3 regions of the Simplicispira sp. GW247-4R2A genome follow, and region 1 is predicted to be linked to each of the others. Evidence: predicted binding sites of a transcription regulator. Region 1 holds the regulator's gene; each other region holds the start of a gene.

What was found. Region 1 encodes FNR, which switches genes on or off when oxygen is low (the NO sensors DNR and NnrR bind a similar motif). Its sites were predicted from a motif close to TTGATNNNNATCAA; they were not measured.
Region 2: AC07ZH_RS15695 (type IV pili methyl-accepting chemotaxis transducer N-terminal domain-containing protein) is a predicted target of FNR. The motif match lies at 1,505-1,518, and genes of this name have one in related genera.
Region 3: AC07ZH_RS02045 (universal stress protein) is a predicted target of FNR. The motif match lies at 2,537-2,550, and genes of this name have one in related genera.

Annotation. Positions count from the first base shown of each region.
Region 1 covers NZ_JBWKZM010000007.1:114,633-118,978, reverse strand. The annotation lists gene AC07ZH_RS07210 (TonB-dependent receptor) at 1-440, opposite strand, end outside; gene AC07ZH_RS07205 (SWIB/MDM2 domain-containing protein) at 769-1,080, opposite strand; gene fnr (fumarate/nitrate reduction transcriptional regulator Fnr) at 1,220-2,029, opposite strand; gene hemN (oxygen-independent coproporphyrinogen III oxidase) at 2,153-3,535, shown strand; gene AC07ZH_RS07190 (sulfite exporter TauE/SafE family protein) at 3,537-4,271, shown strand.
Region 2 covers NZ_JBWKZM010000025.1:9,210-13,555, forward strand. The annotation lists gene moaA (GTP 3',8-cyclase MoaA) at 1-561, opposite strand, end outside; gene AC07ZH_RS15690 (SDR family oxidoreductase) at 613-1,398, opposite strand; gene AC07ZH_RS15695 (type IV pili methyl-accepting chemotaxis transducer N-terminal domain-containing protein) at 1,585-2,409, shown strand; gene AC07ZH_RS15700 (aldehyde dehydrogenase family protein) at 2,461-3,894, opposite strand; gene AC07ZH_RS15705 (branched-chain amino acid ABC transporter substrate-binding protein) at 4,132-4,346, shown strand, end outside.
Region 3 covers NZ_JBWKZM010000002.1:112,128-116,473, forward strand. The annotation lists gene AC07ZH_RS02030 (TonB-dependent receptor) at 1-560, opposite strand, end outside; gene AC07ZH_RS02035 (DUF2946 family protein) at 653-1,048, opposite strand; gene AC07ZH_RS02040 (glutathione S-transferase family protein) at 1,259-1,948, shown strand; gene AC07ZH_RS02045 (universal stress protein) at 2,031-2,474, opposite strand; gene AC07ZH_RS02050 (heavy metal translocating P-type ATPase) at 2,584-4,346, shown strand, end outside.

The sequences.
Region 1 (4,346 bases):
CCGGTCGAGCCTTTGCCAAACAGCATGGAGGCCGAGCCCTTGAGCACCTCGACGCTGTCGTTGTTGAAGGTGTCGCGCTCGTAGAGCGGGGCGTCCTTCATGCCATCCACATAAATGTCGCCGGCCTGACCAAGCGAGAACCCGCGCAGGCGGATGTCTTCCTCGCCGGTCTCGCCCGCCTGGAAGGTGACGCCTGCCGTGCTGCGCAGCACGTCGCGAAAGTCGTCCTGGTTGCGGTCGGTCATGAGCCGCTCGGTGAATACGGTCACGCTCTGCGGAATGTCGCGCAGGGCCTGTTTGCCTTTGCCGATGGTGGTGGTGGCGGGCTTGAGCGTGTCTTTGTTCTGGATGTCTGCGCTGCCCTTGACGGTGACGGTGGGGAGCTGCGCGCCGGTCGTGGGCGCGGTTTGCGCCCAGCCGCTGCAGGTTGCCAGCAGCATCAAGGCCCCCAGCGGAATCAAGGCCTTGTCGGCGCCTGCCGTTGAAGGTGCCGTCGAGGCGGGTTGGGAAGGGGGGCGCGGTGTGCGAGCGTGGGCCAAAAGGGTTCTCCGGTTGCTGTGGACTTGGGTCTTGGGTCTTGGTGGGCGTGGGCCCATCAGGCGCAAGAAGCAGTGGCTGGGAAAACCGTGGCTGTGCCTCGTGACAGAGTATTATTCTAAATCAAATGAGATTTATTCGCGTTAACAATGATGCTGATTTCCAACAGCATTGGTGCGCATGGCGTGAAAAAGCCGGCAAAAGCCGGCCTGAGTGTGAACGCAAAGCGCCTTATTTCACGTGCTTGCCGATGAGGCCCGCCATTTCGAACATCGAGACTTGCGGTTTGCCGAACACTTCCTTGAGCTTGGCGTCGGCATTGATCATGCGCTTGTTGGCGGCGTCCTGCAGGTTGTGCGCCTTGATGTAGACCCACAGCTTGCTGATGATTTCGGTGCGGGGCAGCGGTGCAGCGCCTACGACGGCAGCCAAGGCCGGGCTGGGCGTGAGGGCCTTCATGAAGGCGGCGTTGGGGGTGCGCTTCTTTGCGGGAGCGGCCGTCTTGGCGCCGGCAGCGGCCGGGGCTTTTTTTGCAGTTGCCATGTTGGTTTTTTCCTGGTTGGGTGTTCGATGGACCAGCGAAAACCTGTTTCTCCACTGGCAGAGGGATGCTAATGGCAAAAAAACGGGTTTCCAAGCGCAGACAGGGTTTTTTTGCGTCTGTGTGTAGCGCCGGGGACGGTTATCGGAATTCCTGCTGGCTGTTGACGATGCGCTTGAGCGCCTCGGGGTCCTGTATGCGCACATGGCGCTGCTTGACTTCGACAATGCCTTCTTCGACAAACTTCGAGAAGGTGCGGCTCACGGTTTCCAGCTTCAGGCCGAGGTAGCTGCCGATCTCCTCCCGCGTCATGCGCAGCACCAGCTCGCTTTGTGAAAAACCGCGCGCATGCAGGCGCTGCACCAGGTTCAGCAGGAAGGCGGCGAGACGCTCTTCCGCGCGCATGCTGCCCAAAAGCAGCATGACGCCATGCTCGCGTACGATTTCGCGGCTCATGATCTTGTGCACATGGTGCTGCAAGGCGGTGACTTCACGCGAAATCTCTTCGATACGGTCAAACGGCATGACGCACACTTCGGCGTCCTCCAAGGCCACGGCATCGCAGCTGTGGTGGTCGTTGACGATGCCATCGAGCCCGATGATCTCGCCCGCCATCTGAAAACCCGTCACCTGATCGCGCCCATCTTCGGTGGCCACGCAGGTCTTGAAAAAACCCGTGCGAATCGCGTAGAGCGATGTGAATGCCTCGCCGTTGCGAAACAGCATGCCGCCGCGCTTGATTTTGCGCCGCACCGCCACCACATCATCCACGCGCTCCATTTGCTCGCTCGACAGTCCCACGGGCAGACAGAGCTCACGCAGATTGCAGTTGGAACAGGCAACGCGGAAGGTTGACGATGCGTCCTGGATGGGAATGTGCGCAATATCGCTTGTCGGCAAGGCTTTTGCCGCAGCGGGTTGCCGAGCCGTGGGTGTGCTGGATGCTGACATACATCAAATTATGAACTATTGCAGTCTGTACCTTCAAACCCCAAGGGGCGCCGTCCATTCTTGATTATGGTCAAGAAGCTGCGTTCTACTGTGGGGCACAGTAGCGCCTCTCCAGGAGAATCCATGACCGTTGCCACGCCAGAATTGCTGACCCGTTTCGATGTTTCCGGACCGCGCTACACCTCGTACCCGACGGCCGACCGGTTTGTCGAGGCATTTGGCGAGGACGACTATGTGCTGGCCTTGAAGCAGCGCCATCTGGGCAGCGCAGCAAAGGCCATGCCTTTGTCCATCTACGTGCACATCCCGTTTTGCGAGTCGCTGTGCTACTACTGCGCCTGCAACAAGATCATCACCAAGCACCACGACCGTGCCGACGTCTACCTGCGCTACCTGAGCCGAGAGATCGACCTGCATACCCAGCATTGCGGCACCGGCGCGATCGTGAGCCAGTTGCATCTGGGTGGCGGCACACCCACGTTTTTGTCCGATGACGGATTGCGCGAGCTGATGGACATGCTGCGGCGCAGCTTCACGCTGGTGTCGGGGGGCGAATATTCCATTGAAGTGGATCCGCGCACCGTAGACGCCGGGCGGCTCAAGGTGCTGGCGGAACTGGGCTTCAATCGCCTGAGCTTTGGCGTGCAGGACTTCGATCCAGACGTGCAAAAGGCGGTGCACCGCATCCAGCCGGCCGAGCAGGTGTTCGCCCTGGTGGAGGCTGCGCGCACCATTGGTTTTGATTCCGTCAACGTCGATCTGATCTATGGCCTGCCCAAGCAGACTCCTGAGTCCTTCGACCGTACGCTGGAGCAGATCAAGGAATTGCGCCCGGACCGCATTGCCTTGTATGCCTATGCGCACCTGCCTGAGCGGTTCAAGCCACAGCGACGCATTGTTTGGGCCGATCTTCCCATGGGGTCGGCCAAGGTTTCCATGCTCTCGCGCTCGCTCGATGCCCTGACGGACGCTGGCTATGTGTACGTGGGAATGGACCATTTCGCCCTTCCCGAAGATGCGCTGGCCGTTGCCAAGCGGCAAGGGCGCCTGCACCGCAACTTCCAGGGCTACAGCACACAGCCCGATTGCGACCTTATCGGGCTCGGGGTGTCGGCCATTGGACGGGTGGGGGCGACCTACAGCCAGAATGCCAAGACGCTTGAGGATTACTACGACCGGCTTAACCAGGGGCATTTGCCCATCGTGCGCGGCTTGGCGCTTTCGCGGGACGACCTGGTGCGCCGCGCGGTGATCATGGCCATCATGTGCCAAGGCGCCTTGAACATCGAATCGGTTGAGCAGTCCTGGCTGATCGACTTTCGCCAATATTTCGCACGCGAGCTGGAGCAGCTTGTCGAAATGGAGCAGCAGGGCTTGGTCGCCTTGAAGCCCGACGGCGTTGAAGTCACGTCGATGGGCTGGTATTTCGTGCGCGGCATTGCCATGGTGTTCGACCGTTACCTGCAGTCCGATCGCAACCGCGCGCGCTTCTCGCGCATCATCTGACGTGCTCGGCTCGCTGGCCTGGACAGCGTTGGCGATGGGCCTCGTCGGAGGCTCCCACTGCCTGGTCATGTGCGCAGCGCCATGCAGTGCCGTGACGCGCCCGACCTTACCGGCCGGCACCGCCTCAATGGCAAGCGCCGACGTTCAGCCGTTGCATTGGCAAAGCCCGCGCGGCGCCCGCAGGCGCCTGATGGCCTACCACCTGGGGCGGCTGTGTGGCTATGCCAGCGCGGGCGCGCTGATTGCATTTGCGATGCAGAGTTTTGCCTGGGTGACGCAGCAGGCGTCTGCCTTTCGTCAGGTCTGGACTCTCATGCACGTCGCGGTGCTGGCCTGGGGGCTGATGATGCTTCTGCTGGCGCGCCAGCCCGCCTGGGTCGAGGCGGCAGGGCGATCCGTGTGGGGACGCGTGCGGCCTCTGGTGGACGCCCCTGGTGGGGTATTCGCCACAGGTTTCCTCTGGGCGCTGATGCCCTGTGGTCTGCTGTATTCGGCGTTGCTTGTGGCGGCGCTTAGCGGCGGCGCCCTGCAAGGGGCGGTCACTATGGCCATGTTTGCCGTGGGTAGCGGCCTGTGGCTGCTGGCTGGGCCTTGGGCTTGGCTGGCACTGCGCCAGCGTGCCAACCGGTTGCGTGCCGACTGGGGTACCCGACTGGGCGGGCTGCTGCTGTGCGGCATCGCAGCCTGGGCGCTGTGGCACGACCTGATAATCCGCCCCTCGCTCATTTGTCAATAGCAAACATACTGCATCAGTGTTGCGTTGAAGCTGCATTTGCAAGTAAATGCGCGAATCGTTTGCGTTTTGTCACCC
Region 2 (4,346 bases), on a different contig from region 1:
TGCTTCGCGTGCCGCGTCGATCCCTGCCAGCACGTCGGCCACCGGGAAGTCCACATCGTTCATGCGCCGGAACACGGCATCGTCAAGCCCGTCGAGGCTGACGGTGACACGGTTCAGGCCAGCTTCCTTCAAGGCGTGTGCCTTGCGTGCCAGTAGCGAGCCATTGGTGGTCAGCGTGAGTTCAGGAGGCTGACCATCGACCGTGCGCAGCGCGGCCAGTTGCGCCACCAGATCCTCAATGTCCTTGCGCAGCAGCGGCTCGCCGCCGGTGAGGCGAATCTTGCGCACGCCATGCGCCAGGAACGCGCGCGCCAGGCGGGTGATTTCCTCGAACGTGAGCAGCGCGCTGTGGGGTAGGTAAGCGTGTTCCTTGTCGAACACTTCCTTGGGCATGCAGTAGTTGCAGCGGAAGTTGCAGCGGTCGGTCACGCTGATGCGCAGGTCGCGCAGCGGCCTGTTCAATGTGTCGACCAAACGGCCCGATGGCGCCGCGCCCGTGCCCGCCGGGACGGCAAGCGCCGCCACCCGGGCATCGACCAGAGGAATCACGCGTTCAGCCATGCCCCGATTTTGCCGCACACCCCGAATAGGGTCATTCGCGGTCAGCAAGATTCACACGCAGCGCGCCCCATCCACCTCGATGCAGACGCCGCTGATGAACGCCGCCTCGTCGCTGGCGAGGTACAAGGCGGCGTTGGCCACATCCAGCGCGGTCGAAAAGCGCCCCAGCGGAATGGTGGCGAGAAACTTCGCCCGGCGCGCCTCGTCCACCGGGCCGCCGGCGAATTCGGCGGCCAGGCCGGTGTCGGGGTTGAACACGGGGTTCAAGCAATTGACGCGGATGTTCTCGGGCCCGAGTTCTGCGGCCATGGATTTGCTGGTGGTGATCACCGCGCCCTTGGAACCGTTGTACCAGGTCAGGCCTGGCCTGGGCCGCAGGCCCGCCGTGGAGGCGATGTTGATGAAACTGCCGCCACTCCTGGCCCCATCGGCCAGCGGTGGGTTGGCGCGCATGGCTGGCACGGCGTGGATGGCCGAGAGGTAGATGCTTTTCACGTTGATCGCATAGACCTTGTCGAAGTCCTCCTCGCACACTTCCAGCATGGGGCGGTTGCGGTGCGTCCAGCCGGCGTTGTTGACCACCACGTCGAGTCGGCCGTAGAGGCGCACGGCCTCCGCCACCAGGGCTTTCACCTCGGCAGAGCGGGTCACGTCGGCGCGAAAGAACTGCGCCTCGCCACCGGCAGCCCGAATCGCCAGGGCCACGCGCTCGCCCGCATCGGCGTTGATGTCGTTGACGATGACGCGTGCGCCCTCGGCGGCCAGGCGCAGGGCAATGCCCTCGCCAATGCCGCTGCCGGCGCCGGTGACGATGATGGACTTCTGGGCGAGACGCATGGGCGGGTCTTTCGTGACAGTTGGAGGGACGGGGTGCTGGCCCGAAGAGTGCCTATTCTGGCGCGAAGCAGGCGGGCGGAGTGGCTGTCTCGTGCACTGCTGCGACTTGATGCGGATCAGGTCGTTGAGCGCCGTGCCGCAACACAATCCGGGCTTGGGCCCAACCCGGGCCTTTTGGAGCCCATTGTGATTGCGCATTCTTCCTGCCGCCGCTCTCGCCTCGCCACCCGCCGTGCCGTGGTGCAAACCCTGGCAGCCGCCTTGCTGCTTCCCGCCATGAGCGCAGCACAAGCGCAGATTGCGGTCTCCACGGCCATTAACCGCATCGCCCGCTACCGCGCTTTGTCGCAGCGCATCGCCAAGGCCTATGCGCAAATGCAACTGGCGGTGCTGCCCGATCAGGCGACCAGCGTCATGGCATCGGCCAGGAAGCTGGTGCGCTCGGGCTTTGACGATTTGGCGAGCGTGCCCTGGCCCGCAGACCTGGCGCAGCAAATCACCGAGGTCCACAAATCGGTGGATACGCTCGAAGCGCTGCTCGTCATGCCGCCCACCGTGCAGTCGGTGGCCGCCGTGGCGGCGCAGGCCGACCGCATGCTGGCCGTCGCCAACACGGCGACCGAGGCGTTCGAGAAATCGTCCAAAGCGTCTACCGCGAAACTGGTAAACCTTGCCGGCCGCCAGCGTGCGCTCTCGCAGCGCCTTGCCAAGAACTATTTTCTGCTGGCCACCGGCGGCGATTTCAAAGGCGCGCGGGCGCAACTGGCAAGCGATGCGGACGAGTTTCACAAAGCCATGGCGACCCTGGCCTCAGCGCCGCTGTCCACGCCCGCCATTCGCGACGAGTTGGCGCTGGGCGATGGGCAATGGCTGTTCTTCAGCGCGGCCTTGCAGCGCAAGGCCGATGCGCGCGGCCTGGCTGATGTAGCGACCACGAGCGAGCGCTTGCTGGAAGTGACCGACCGCCTTACGAATCTGTACGACGCGGCGCTCAAGCAAGTGCTGGGCTGAGGTGCTGGGCGGAAACGCTGGCGATACGCCTGACCGGCGCTGAAACGGCCGTCAGCCGTGGCGGATGGCCACGGTCTTGAGCGTGGTGAAGCCATACAGCGCTTCAAAACCCTTCTCGCGCCCATAGCCCGACGACTTCACGCCGCCAAACGGCAGTTCCACCCCGCCGCCCGCGCCGTAGTTGTTGATGAACACCTGCCCGCATTGCAATCGCCGCGCCATCCGCAACTGGCGTGCGCCCTGCTGAGTCCATACGCCGGCGACCAGGCCGAAGCGCGTGCCATTGGCCAGCTGCACCGCGTGGTCCTCGTCGTCAAAGGGCATGGCACAGAGCACCGGCCCGAAGATTTCCTCTTGCGCCAGACGGTGCTCCGGGGGAACATCGCGCAGCAAGGTGGGGGCCGCGTAGAAGCCGCCCGGGGGCGCCTCAGGGACCACGCTGCCCTGGGCCACGGTGGCAATACCGGCGGTGTGGGCATCTTCCAGGAAGCCCAGCACGCGCTCCTTCTGCGTGGCGCGGATCAAGGGCCCGACGTCGAGGTCCATGCTGGCCGGCCCGGCGCACAGGCCTGAAAACAAGGCGCCCAGGCGTTCGAGCAGCGGCTCGTACAGGCTGCGCTCGACCAACAGGCGCGAACCGGCCGAGCAGGTCTGGCCTGCGTTCTGCACGATGGCGTTGACGATGGCGGGGAGCGCCGCGTCCAGGTTGGCGTCGGCAAAGACGATCTGCGGGCTCTTGCCGCCAAGCTCCAGGGTCACCGGGCAGTGGCGTTCGGCGGCGGCCTGGGCGATCAGCGTGCCGACGCCGGGACTGCCGGTAAAGCTGATGTGGTCAATGCCGGCGTGGCGGGCCAGCGCGTCGCCCACCTCGTGCCCGTAGCCGGTGACGATGTTGATCGCGCCGGGCGGAAACCCCACCTCGGCGGCCAGCTGCGCCACGCGCAAGAGCGACAGGCAGGCGTCTTCGGACGGTTTGGCGACGCAGGTGTTGCCCGCTGCCAGCGCGCCGCCCACGCTGCGGCCGAAAATCTGCATCGGGTAGTTCCACGGGATGACATGGCCTGTGACGCCATGCGCCTCGCGCCAGGTCAGGACGCTGGTGCCTTCCTGGTAGGGCAGGGTCTCCCCGTGCAGCTTGTCGCAGGCGCCGGCGTAGAACTCGAAGTAGCGTGCCAGTGCCAGGACATCGGCGCGCGCCTGGCCCGTGGGCTTGCCGCAGTCGCGTTGCTCCAGCGCGGCGAGTTGGTCGCCATGCGCCGTGATGGCATGGGAGAGCCGCATCAACAGCCGCCCGCGATCGGCCGGCGCCATGGGGCGCCACAGGGTCTCGAAGCAGTGGCGCGCCGCCTGTACGGCGCTGTCGATGTCGCTGGCGTCGCTGCGCTGGAGGTGGTCAAAGACCTGCCCGTCCGACGGATCAATGACGTCGAGCGTGCGACCGCTGGCCGAGGCAACCGGTTCGTTGGCGATGAAGTTGTTTTGCATGAAAAACATTGTGCGGCAAGCCTGCGTGCATTGCAAAAGTTTTTAAGCAAAATAGGCCTCTGTCGCCTTTATATAAAGCTTTGTAAGCTATAAAATAAATAGCACTTCCAATGCTGTACTTGCCTGCACGGGTGTTGCGGTACGACTACCATGTGGGTGCCGATGCGTCACACGGCGCGTCCCGCGTTTCTGCCCTGCAGTGGGCTTTTTTTGTGTTCTGTTTGGAGTTTGAGCGTCATGACCGTGTTTTCGATCCGCCCGCCACAGGCCCTGCCTCTGTGCCTTGCCACTGCCCTTGTTTTGGGCGCCTCCGCCGCATCGGCGCAGGACGTTCAGGTGGTGAAAATCGCCCACGCCGGACCGGTTTCTGGCGGCATTGCCCACATTGGCAAGGACACCGAAAACGGCGTGCGCATGGCGGTTGATGACCTGAACGCCGAGAAGCTCACCAT
Region 3 (4,346 bases), on a different contig from region 1:
GCCCAGGTGCCGATTTCACCGCTCATGAGGTGGCCCTGGCCGGGCGCGGCAAAGACTGGGGGCGCCGTCTCCACCTGGATGCTGGCGCCAATGCTGTCGCCGCCCACGCTGACCGGCGCCGTGCCGGTGAACACCCGCACGGCAGACACCCGCGAAGGATCGACATACGACAGCGGCGGGTTCATGTGGTTGCCGCAAGAGGACACCAGATCCATGCCGTCGAGCTGGATGCGCAGGCGGTCGTCCGTCATGCCATGCACGCTGGGAAGGCTGGAGATGCCACCGGCACTTTGCAGGCTCAGGCCCGGAATGTTCTGCAGCAGGCTGGCGGTATCGGCGCTGGTGGCGCGCTGGGCAGCCAGTGCCTCTGGCGTGGGTTGGTCCGGCAGCACTGCGGGGGCTTGCTGGTGGGGGGCGTGCACCGTTACGGCAGGCAAGGAGGCTTCTTGCGCCAGACAGGCGAAGGGCAGGGCAGCCAGCAGGGCGCACAGCGGTTGGAGGGGGAATGCGGCAGTGGGCCAGGCGCGTGAGCGCAGTGAAAGCAAGGCAAGGGGGTGCATGCGAATCCATTCGAAAAATAAGGAAAGGCGGGCGTGTGCGCCCAAGTGCCCCCAGCGCGGCTGCGTGGGAACACGTCCGAAAAACCGAAAACTCAGCTCAGCGCCGCAGGAGGTGCTTGCGCGGGTGGCCGCACGCCGCGCTCGAATGCAGGCAGACGCGCAGCGCGCAGCCAGGCAGGTGCAGAACTTGCCGGCGCAGCGAACAAGGCAACGACCGCGGGCGCCGATACGGGCGCCATCCCCGTACCCGCCACCGCACAGACCGGGCAGTCCACGCCGCCCATGCCCATGGGGTGGCCGGTGTCGTCTGGCGCCGGGGCATCGGGGCTGTGCGTGCTGCAAACCTCCCCCCATTGCAGCCAGTTCGATGCCTGCGCCGCCAGATGTTGGTGGCTGAGCTGCACCATCCACAGCTGCGCCAGCACAGCCAGCAGTGCAAGCAGGCTGGCCGCGCGGTAGCGGTGTTTGGGGATGCGGTGCAAAGTCACAGGGCCTGTATTGTCTGTGGGCGTGCGGGCGTTTGAACGGCCTCACCGTGCGGATGCTGGTCGATATTGCGCTGCATCAAGAGCGCGGCGTGGTGGCGCCAGGGCGCGCGCGTGGGCCCTCAGGTATTCTCGACTCGCTGCCGCCGACGGAGAGGGGACTGTGCCTTGTGCCTCGCGAACGGACGGCCTTCACCCATCAAAAGACGTGCCATGTCCCTGACCATTTACGGCATTGCCGCATCCCGCGCCGTGCGCCCCCTCTGGGCCGCCACGGAACTGGGCCTCGTCTACGACCATGTACCCCTGCGTTACCAGGAAGGCGCCACGCGCAGCGCTGAATTTCGGACGCTCAACCCCAACGGGCATATCCCCGTGCTGGTCGATGAACGCCCAGAGGGCAAGGTTGTGCTGTGGGAAAGCATGGCCTGCACGCTCTACCTTGCGCGCTACCACGGCAAGCCCGATGGCGTGGGGATCAGCCCTGTGACGCCAGAGGAAGACGCGCAGGCCTTGCGCTGGAGTTTCTGGACGGTGACCGAACTGGAGAAAGATGCCCTGACCGTGCTCATGCACCGGCGCGTCATGCCAGAAGCCCAGCGCAAGAGCGATCTGGCGGCCGCTGCGGAAAGGCGCCTCAACGTCCCCCTTGCCGTACTGGAGGCGGAACTGCGCACTCAGCATGAGCGCGGCCGAGATTGGCTGGCCGGTACCCGCTTTACCGTGGCTGACCTGTGCGTCGCCAGCGTGCTCGCCTGGGCCATGCCGGCACGCGCCCTGCTGGCAGCACACCCACTGAGCGCGCAATGGCTGGTGCGTTGCCTGGCACGTCCGGCACAGCAGGCGATGCGCGAACTCGCACGCCAGTACGGCGTGGAAGACTATCAAAAAAATAGCTGCTAACGCTTACCCTATAAGCGCTAGCAGCTATTTTTACTTGAAATTTCGCCACCCGCAAGTGGCGCAGCGACGCCTTAGAATTGCCCTAGCGCAGCACCAGCACGGGAATATGCGAATGCGTCAGCACATGCTGGGTTTCGCTTCCCAGAAGCAGGCGCTTGATGCCCTTGCGGCCGTGCGAGGCCATGACGATCAGATCGCACTTGTGCTTCTTGGCCGCGGCAATCACCGCTTCGGCCACCAGATCAGACTTGGCCACCACTGCTTTGGCCGTCACACCCTGGGCGGTTGCATCGGCCTTGATGGCGTCTACCGTTGTTTGGGCGTTTGCGGTCCATTGCGCTTCGATCTGCTTGACGTTCTGGGCGTCCACTGGCAATGCGCCCTCCATGTAGCTGCGCGGGTAGCGCGGCACCACCTTGAGCGCCACCAGCGTCGCGCCCGTCAAAGCCGCGAGGGACAGGGCGCTTTGCACCGCTTTTTTGGAGAGATCGGAGCCATCGGTGGCAACGAGAATGCGCTGGTACATGAGAGGCCTCTTGGATGAACACAACAATGGGCACAGCGTAGGCGCCGAGTGCGCTCTCGGACTTGATTCAAGTCAATTCCATGAAAGTAGTGTGGGTTAAGCTTGCGCCATGTCAAAGAGTTTTTCGGCACCAGCAACTTCGGCACCCCTGCCGCAAGCCCAAGGTGTCTCTGCCGAGCAGCTCCACAGCGTGGAAAATTTGCTCGACGACCCTGCGGAGTGGCCTGCGTTTGGCCGCCCGGTGGAGTCTGCAGGCGAAGGCAATCATTGGGAATCGCATCTTGTCATCGAGGGCATGCATTGCGCAACCTGTGCCTTGACCATAGAAGACGCGCTGCGCGCGGTCCCCGGAATTGCGCAGGTCGATGTCAGCGCCGCGACCCAGCGCGCACGCGTGGTGTGGGCTGCGGATGCCACGCGGCCTTCGCAATGGCTGAATGCCGTGCGCAAGGCGGGCTACCGCGCACTTCCTGCGGTGGATGAGGCAGCGCGCGAGCAGCGCGTGCGCGAGAACCGCCGTGCACTGTGGCGTTTGCTGGTGGCGGGCTTTTGCATGATGCAGGTGATGATGTATGCGTGGCCGGCCTACATCGCGCAGCCTGGTGACCTGAGCGTTGAAATGGAGTCGCTGCTGCGCTGGGCCTCCTGGGTCATTACCTTGCCGGTGGTGCTGTTTGCCTGCGGACCATTTTTTTCCAGCGCCCTGGCAGATGTCTACCATCGCCGCATCAGCATGGACCTGCCAGTCGCCTTGGGCATGGCGATCACGTTCGGGGTGAGTACGCTGGGCACCTTTCAGCCCGAGGGCTTGTTTGGGCGTGAGGTGTACTACGACTCACTGACCATGTTTGTCTTCTTCCTGCTGACGGGGCGTTGGCTGGAGCTGCGGCTGCGTGAGCGTACTGCCGGTGCGCTCGAAGCCGTGATGAACCGGCTGCCGGACAGCATCGAGCGACGCAGCGGCGACGGCAGCTTTGTCCGCGTTCCGGTGCGCCGCCTTGTGGCAGGCGACGTGGTGCGCGTGCTGCCCGGAGAGGCGTTCCCTTCGGATGGGCGTTTGACAGCCGGCAGCTCGCGGGTGGACGAGGCCTTGCTGACCGGCGAGTCCGCACCGCGCTGGCGCACCGTGGGGGCATCGGTTTGTGCGGGCAGCATTAACTTGGAAGCCGCCGTGGAGATGGAAGTCGTTCGCTTGGGCGCCGACACGCGCTTTGGCGAAATTGTCGCGCTGATGGAAAGCGCCTCGCTGCAAAAGCCCCGCCTGGCCCAGTTGGCTGACCGTGTGGCGCGGCCGTTTTTGGTTTTCGTGCTGCTGGCAGCGCTGGCGGCGCTGCTGTGGTGGTGGCCGCGCGACCCGCAGCATGCGCTGATGGTGGCGGTATCGGTGTTGATTGTCACCTGCCCCTGTGCACTGTCGCTGGCCACCCCCGTGGCCATGCTCTCGGCCGCTGGTGCCTTGGCGCGCGAAGGCGTTCTGGTGCGCAATCTGCAGGCGCTTGAAACCCTGGCTGGCGTTGATACGGTGGTGTTTGACAAGACCGGCACGCTGACGCTCGACCGCATGGTGCTGCGCCACACCGAGGCGACGGGCGGCTTGTCGCCTTCAACCGCGCTGGAGCTGGCGGCAGCGCTGGCGCGGCACTCGCTGCATCCGGTATCGCGTGCGCTGGTGGCGGCTGCGGAGCAAGCCTTGCCGCAAGGCGCTCCGTCTTGGGACGTGAGCGAGGTTGTCGAAATACCGGGGCGGGGCCTCAGCGCGCAAGTTCGGACTATCGGTGGCACCGGTCCAGTGCGGACGCTGCTGCTGGGCTCTGCCGAGCATGTGGGCGTGGCGTTGCCTGAGCGTGACTGCGTGCAGGTGTGCATGGGCTG